2 regions of the Rhodococcus sp. NPDC049939 genome follow, and region 1 is predicted to be linked to the other one. Evidence: riboswitches for the same ligand, from Rfam matches in the RefSeq annotation. Region 1 holds a riboswitch; the other holds the start of a gene.
The links. Region 1 has a riboswitch for thiamine pyrophosphate ahead of AB0I57_RS14075 (3-oxoacyl-ACP reductase). Riboswitches for the same ligand answer to the same signal wherever they lie in the genome.

Region 1 (3,896 bases):
GAGTTGCAGCGCCGGCTATCGGCGGCGGGTTCGGCGGTCAAGGCCGTGGCCGCACATCCTGGCTACGCGGCGACGAACCTGCAGTCACACACCGAGTCGATTCTGGACAGGGTGATGGGGGTCGGCAACGCGGTCTTCGCGCAGTCGGCGGAGATGGGTACGTTGCCGATGCTGTATGCGGCCACCGTTTCCGATGTGAAGGGCGGCAGTTACATCGGGCCGGATGGACTGGGTGAGCAGCGTGGTTACCCGAAGGTGGTCAGTTCGAACAAGAAATCGCGGGACGAGCGGACCGCAGCCGCTCTGTGGTCGCTGTCGGAGGACTTGACGGGCGTCGAGTACAAGTTCACCTGAGCCGACGCCCGATCAGTCCGCTACTCAGTCTTCGGTTACCTCGAGGTTGACCTCGATGTTGCCGCGAGTTGCGTTGGAGTAGGGGCACACCTGGTGCGCCTTCTCGGTCAGGTCGAGTGCTTCCTGGCGCGGCAGGTTGGGAAGTGAGACCTCGAGGGTCACGGCCAAACCGAACCCGCCGCCATCGATCGGACCGATCCCGACGCGGGCGCCGACCGCCGAGTCGGTGACATCAGCCTTGCTCTGACGGGCGATCAGCTGCAGCGCCGAGTGGAAGCACGCCGCGTACCCGGCGGCGAACAACTGCTCGGGGTTGGTTCCGTCGCCAGACCCACCCATTTCTTTGGGGATAGAGAGGTTCAGGTCGAGCTTTCCGTCCGACGTTCGGGCGTGACCGTTGCGGCCCTCTCCGGTGGCGAGGGCCTCTGCGGTGTACAGAATGTTCATGGCCTAGTTCTTTCTCGTGGGGGTTGTAGCGTTCCAACGGTGGAGCGAATCGGTGAGGCGGGTCAGGGTGTCGCGCAGGGTGCCGAGTTCGTCGACGCCCATGCCCGTCGAGTGTGTGAGTTCGGACGGGATGCCCACGGCCTCGCTGCGAAGCGCGGCGCCCGCGTCCGTGAGGTGGATGCCGACCCTGCGTTCGTCGGCAGACTCACGCCGGCGTTCGACGAGCCCGAGGGTTTCGAGCCTCTTGAGTAGGGGGGACAGTGTGCCGGTGTCGAGATCGAGAGCATCGCAGAGCTCGCTCACTCCGCGACCGTCCTGTTCCCACAGCGCCAACAGCACAAGGTACTGCGGGTAGGTCACTCCCAACTTGTCGAGAATCGACCGGTAGGTGGAAGTCATGGCCCGGGAAGCCGAGTACAGGGCGAAGCACACCTGGCGGTCGAGTGCGAGGTCATCGGTCACCGCTGAATAGTTGCACACAACTTAGTTGCGCACAACCTATTGGAGCGACGCCTACACTGTGGCCTAGTGACGTGGGGTGCTGTCCGGTCGGAATGCCGGGCGGCTGAGAACACACCCATTGAACCTGAACTGGGTAATTCCGGCGAAGGGATGTCGCGGAGTCGACGCGTGCGCTCATGAGACGTCTGTTCACCGGCGTAATGGAAGGTGAAACATGCAGTTCGACAAGCAAATCGTCCTCGTGACCGGGGGAGGCCGTGGTCTCGGAACCTCGATCGTGCGGTCGTTCGCGCGCGAGGGTGCTCGCGTAATCGTGAACTATCGGAACAGTCGGGATGCGGCCGAGGAACTGGCGTCGTCTCTCGGTGCAGGCATCGCGATTGCGCTGCAAGCCGACGTCACGGACGCGGAGCAAGTGAGAGGTTTGTACGCCGCAGCCGAGCAGCACTTCGGCTCTCCGGTGACGACGGTGGTCAACAACGCGCTGATCGACTACTCCTTCAACGGGGATGCCCGCGACGAGGCCGATGCCATCGCGTGGGAGGCGTTCGATACCCAGTTCCGGGGGAGCGTTCAAGCGGCTCTCAACACGACACAGGCTGCGCTGCCGGGTATGCGTTCTCTCGGGTTCGGCCGGATCGTCAACGTCGGAACCAACCTGTTCCAGAACCCGGTCGTCCCTTACCACGACTACACCGCCGCCAAGGCCGCGGTGTTGTCTCTGACGCGCACCCTCGCCGCCGACCTCGGTCCGGACGGCATCACCGTGAACATGGTGTCTGGTGGCCTGCTGCGCACCACCGATGCGAGCGCTGCGACGCCCGACGAGGTGTTCGACTTGATTGCGCAGAGCACTCCGTTGCGGAGCGTCACCACTCCGGACGAATTCGCCGACGCGGTACTGTTTTTCGCATCTCCGTGGTCGCGCGCGGTAACCGGCCAGAACCTCGTGGTCGACGGCGGACTGGTCAAGGACTGAAGTGATCAGGCAACTGCACTTCAACGCTTTTCTGTTCGGGTGCGGTCATCACGGTGCGTCCTGGCGGCATCCGGCGTCGCCGGTGGAACGGCTGGGCGATATCACCTACTACGAGGAACTGGCGCGGACCGCCGAACGTGGTTGCCTCGATGCGGTGTTCTTCGCGGACGGGCACTCGGTGCGCGATCCTGCTTCAGGTTCGTGGTGGTTCTTCGAGCCGCTCACCGCACTGTCGGCGATGGCTCGCGCCACCGAGCGGGTCGGCCTGGTGAGCACGGTGTCGACCACGTTCTACACGCCGTTCCACGCGGCCCGGATGCTGGCCTCGCTCGACCACATCAGCGGCGGCCGCGTCGGCTGGAACGTCGTGACGTCGATGTTCGACGCAGAGGCTCGCAACCACGGTCTAGAAGAGATGCCGTCGCACGACGAGCGGTATTCGCGTGCGGCAGAGTTCGTCGACGTGGCACTGGCCCTGTGGAATTCGTGGGAGCCGGATGCTCTCGTCCTCGACCGAGAAGGAATCTTCGCGGATCCGGCCAAGGTGAATCCGATCCATCATCGAGGCGATCACTTTCTGGTCGACGGACCACTGACCGTGCCGCACTCGCCGCAGGGCCGCCCCGTGCTGTTCCAGGCAGGCGCGTCCGATCAGGGGCGTGATCTGGCTGCCCGGTATGCCGAGGGAATATACGCAGTCGCCTACGACCTCGCGGCCGCACAGAGCTACTACGAAGACGTCAAGAGGCGCATCCGTCGGGTGGGCCGCGACCCGGACGAGGTCATCGTCATGCCAGGTCTGGTCACATATGTCGGATCGACCACCGAGGAGGCCCGGCGCAAGAAGGCGGAACTCGACGCGCTCCTACCGGTAGAGCAGTCGCTGGCGCAGCTGTCGATGTTCGTCCAGCAGGACTGCAGCGGGTGGGAACTGGACGCGCCGGTTCCAGCGCTTCCGCCGCTGTCCGAGTTCACCGGGCCGCAGGGCCGGTACGACACGATCCTGCGGATTATCGAGAAGGACCGGCCCACCGTGCGGGCCTTGCTGGGCACGTTGGCGGCCGGTGGCGGCCACTGCACGATGATCGGCACCCCGGAGTCGATCGCCGACGAGATCGAACGGTGGTTCCGCCGCGGCGGGGCCGACGGCTTCAACCTGATGCCGCCGCTATACCCGAGCGGCCTGGCCGACTTCGTCGACGAGGTGATCCCCGTGCTGGCGAAGCGGGGTCTGTTCCGTGCCCGGTACGAAACGAAGACGCTGCGTGCCCACCTTCGTGGAAGCGAGTAATCATGCCTGTGACAAATGCCCCACAAATCTGGGAATTGATTGACTATCGGGCACGTTAGTTGAGTCAATATTGCTCAACTTCCCACAGGAGGCACTCGGAATGCCAGCATTCTTCGGGCCACAGGGCCCCGGACGCATCGATATCAGCCGTCTCATGAGCAAGGCCACCCAGGAGCTCATGGCAGGTGCGGCACGGTTTGCCGCAGGTCGTGGTGACTCTGACCTCGATGCACTGCACGTTCTGCGTGTCATGGCAGAGCAGGACCCCGTCAAGTCCCTGATGCAGCGTGCCGGAGCCGACCCCTCGGCAGTCTCAGCCGCCGTCGAATCGCGGCTTCCCCAGAGCCGGAACGCGTCGAACTT
Region 2 (3,896 bases), on a different contig from region 1:
GGCCAGCACGAGATCGGTTCGGAACGAGTTCTTCTGCGTCGCCATGTAGATGCCGAGACCGGACGTGGCACCGACGTATTCGGAGAATACGGCGCCTACGACCGCATAGGTGATCCCGATCCGTAGCGCGGTGAAGAAGCGCGGAATCGCCGACGGCAGCCGCACGTAGCGGAACTCTTGCCAACGGGATGCCCCCATACTGCGCAGCAGGGCACTGGCTTCTCTGTCCGCGGCGGCGAATCCCTCGATCAAACCGATTGTCATCGGGAAGAACGTCGCGAGGGCGATCACGAGGATCTTCGGCAGTAGACCGAATCCGAACCAGATGATCATCAGCGGTGCGATCGCGATGATCGGCAGCGTCTGGGACACCACGAAGAGGGGCACGAACGCGCGCCGCAGCCACGGTGAGAAGTCGACGAGCACAGCGAGCGCCCAAGCGCACAGCAGGGAAACCGCGAAGCCGATGATTGTCACCTGCAACGTCGACGCGGCGTGGGTTGCAATCGCATCGCGTGCCCGCCAGCCTTGCTGTACGACGCGCAGAGGTGACGGCAGTACTTGAGGTCGGATACCGCTGACCATGACGTACAGCTGCCATGCGCCGACGAACAGGGCCACGACCACGACCGCAGGCAGCCCCCGGCGCAGAAGCGAGGGGGTGCCTGGGGTCGCCGTGCCGTGGCCCTTTTCGGGACGCGCGCGAGAACCAGTCTGTGGACCCTTGTCAGGGCTCAGCGAGGTACTCATTGGTGAAGTACGTCGACCAGTCGGGTTCAGTGGTCAGTGGCGTCCCGTCGGGACCTGTGAGCAGGCCGTTCTGGAACAGGAAGCCGGAGTATCCCGACCATTTCTCGGCCGTCTGAGTTCCGACTCTCCCAGAACTGTCCTTCATGTACTCGCGGGACAGCATTTCCTGACTCTCCACCACCAGCGGCTCGTCCGTGAAGGCGCCCGGGTTGGCTTCGATCAGCATCTGTGCGGCACGGGCCGGGTGATCGGCGGCGTACTGGTACCCGCGCTGCAGAGCCTGAACGAACTGGCGGGCCTGATCGGGATGATCGGCCATCCATTGTTCGTTGCCCTCGATGACGAGGGCGTAGGCATCGGGGAAACCGTAGTCCGTGTAATGGAAGTACTGCATCGGAGTTCCCCGGTGCTCGGCTTCGATGCCTTCCCACGCGAAGAAGGACACGGTGAAATCGGCGTCACCTGAATAGACTGCCTCGTAAGCGGACGTGCCGAGGGTGACGGTAGTGAATTCCCCAGTGCCCCCGTCGTTACGGATGATCTGCCGCAACGTCGCCTCGCCGTCCGGATCTGCGAAACCGGCGTAGATCTTGCCGTCCAGATCCCGGGGACGGGTGATGTCGGTGCGGTCCGCCTTCACCGCGATTCCGGTTGCCCAGTGCTGTAGTGGAGCGAGCACCGACTTTATCTGTGCACCCGAGGCCCGCGAGAACGTGAACGAACTCTGGAAACTCACCCCGAACTCGGCGTTCCCCGAGTCGACGAGGGTGTCCGGCGAGGTGTCGTTGTACGGCAGAACCTGTACGTCGAGTCCAGCGTCCTGGAAATAGCCCTCTTGGAGGGCGACGAACAGGCCGGTGTGGTTGGTATTCGGCGTCCAGTCGAGCGCGAACCGGATGGTATTGCCCGACTGCGTGTTACTCGCGCAACCGGTGAGGAACGCGAGTGCAGACACGAGGACGACGGCTACCGCCGCGGTGCGTTTGCGCGCCGAAAGCACCGTGCCCATGGAGAACTTCTTGCCAGAAAACAGTGTCACGATGCGGGCCATTCCTGCTTGTTCACGACGGTATCCCAGAACATGAGCTCGTACCGGCTGGCGATCACGAACGCATCCACCATCGCTTCTCGTTGAGGGCCGGTTGCGGTGGCCGCCGCGGCGTCCACCATCTCTCGTGCGGTAGCGACGGCGGCCTGGAATTCCTCGGCGTCGTAAGTGGTCACCCACTGTGCATAGGGATGAGACGGATCAGCCGACAGCACTTCTCGTGCACTTCTTGCGAGCCGTCGTCCTACGTCGGCGTAGATCCAGAAGCACGGCAGCATTGCAGCGGCGGCCACAGGATACGGCTCGGTGGCGGCGACCGCGGTCAGGTACGAGACATACCCGAGGCATGCCTGCGAATGCTGCGGTTGAGTGTCGGACTCGGGCAGTTGACCGCTGGTCAGCAGGTTCTTGTGGAGCGAGGCTTCCACGGTTGCGGCCGTGGCCGCGGAGCCGGCCCAGAAGCCGGCCGTGTCCGGGTCCGGAGCGTGGGCTGCCACCAACGAAAGAGCTTTCGCGTACCCCGTGAGATATAGAAAGTCCTGTTCTATGTAGGTGCGAAATGCGTCCAACGGCAGGGTTCCGTCGCCGAGCCGGCGCAGAAACTCGAGTTCGTCGATCGCATCGCGCAGCACCTTGATCCGGTCCCACAAGTGGTCGGTGAATCGGGTGTGCTCGCCAGCGGCGGCAACATGGGCAGAGTCGGTCACGATGTTGACATCCCTTCGTCAGCATTACCTGAGCAGGTTTCCGGGTGTGTTCTCAGCCCCGCCCGTGCGGAGCACCCCGTGTCAGAACAAGCCGACCCTAGCACTGGGCAGGGTGCAAGCGGAAAAAGCCCTCACTGCGCGGACGTGCGGCAACGATGCTCTCGACCGCAAAGTTAGGCCCTGGCTACCGGATCAGACGAGCTCCGCGTAGCTCGGATTCTCGGAGATGTACTTGGCGACATACCAGCATGAGGGCACCACTGAGAACCCGAGGGCTTTCGTGTCGTCAAGGGCGGCCTTCACAACCTCGGCGGCAAGACCTTGCCCACGGAACTGCGGGTACGTGACGGTGTGGTTGAAGTCGCGGACGCGGCCACGCTCGGCGTAGTCGGCGTAGCCCGCCAGCTGGCCGTCGACGAAGATCTCGAACCGAGACTCCGCTACGTGATGCTCCACCGTCGTCGCCACCGGACCGCTCCTTACTTTCGTTGCCTGTATGCGGTATCGCGCCGCACGCCGTCACCCGTAGATTACCTGTCTGCTCGACAAGGGATCATTGTCTCGAGGTTGGAGCCACCAGCAGTACGTCTCACCACTCTTTCGATCATTTATCGAGGCAAGGCTGTTTTCTAAATTTCCAGATCACTGAACGCAATTGCTGCATCGACAAACGCCTCCATCGGGGGGTGGAGGGATCCAACACCAGCCGACGGATGATTCATGTGCTTGTGGGCAAGTCCGGAATTGATTGATGGCCGAATATTCTTTTCGACGATCTTCAGTATGTCGAAACCCATCGGTGAGCCACGCCCATCCAATGAAGGGACTCTGAAAGCATCACTTTCCGCTTGGGCGATGCCATACATTTGTAACGTGATGTTTCTCGCATCCTGACTTGAACCAGATATCGATTTAACGGTACCTCCAAGGCCCAGAGTCTCGGTAATAGCACTGTCACCCATATCGCGATTGACGTCCGATGGCGACAGCCCTGGCATCAACTGGCCGTGACCAACTTCTGCGAGCCCGGTGAACCACTGATCTCCCAAGCCCGAAACTTTGATGCCGAACTCGGTACCGTTGCGTGCCATTGTAGTCACGATGCTGCTGTGTTCGACGCTGCTGCCCGCGGTAGCGATCGCTTTACAGGTCGCCATAATGGGGTTCAGGGCGAACAAACTATCGTTGTAGATCAAGTTCACAATACTTGTCAGCGTTTCTTGATTTCCGCATGCCTTGATCAATCCAGGCATCAACTCTCTCAAGAAAAGAGGAGTTGCAGCATCCATGGTGACGTGGCAATCGTCTCCCATCAGCAAGCTTCTACCGATGATGGGGAGGAGATCGATATGTCCGACTTCCTCGATAGCCTGGCCAAGCGCGGGAGCCAG

Region 2: another riboswitch for thiamine pyrophosphate. It lies ahead of AB0I57_RS16395 (TenA family protein); the one in region 1 lies ahead of AB0I57_RS14075 (3-oxoacyl-ACP reductase).

What each region holds. Positions count from the first base shown of each region.
Region 1 covers NZ_JBFAMC010000003.1:397,603-401,498, forward strand. Annotated here, with positions in the region: gene AB0I57_RS14060 (oxidoreductase) at 1-354, shown strand, start outside; gene AB0I57_RS14065 (organic hydroperoxide resistance protein) at 379-801, opposite strand; gene AB0I57_RS14070 (MarR family transcriptional regulator) at 805-1,263, opposite strand; TPP riboswitch at 1,326-1,431, shown strand; gene AB0I57_RS14075 (3-oxoacyl-ACP reductase) at 1,478-2,242, shown strand; gene AB0I57_RS14080 (LLM class flavin-dependent oxidoreductase) at 2,244-3,533, shown strand; gene AB0I57_RS14085 (ATP-dependent Clp protease ATP-binding subunit) at 3,634-3,896, shown strand, end outside.
Region 2 covers NZ_JBFAMC010000004.1:310,034-313,929, forward strand. Annotated here, with positions in the region: gene AB0I57_RS16385 (ABC transporter permease) at 1-750, opposite strand, end outside; gene AB0I57_RS16390 (ABC transporter substrate-binding protein) at 728-1,759, opposite strand; gene AB0I57_RS16395 (TenA family protein) at 1,786-2,505, opposite strand; TPP riboswitch at 2,499-2,594, opposite strand; gene AB0I57_RS16400 (GNAT family N-acetyltransferase) at 2,698-2,973, opposite strand; gene AB0I57_RS16405 (DUF1116 domain-containing protein) at 3,135-3,896, opposite strand, start outside.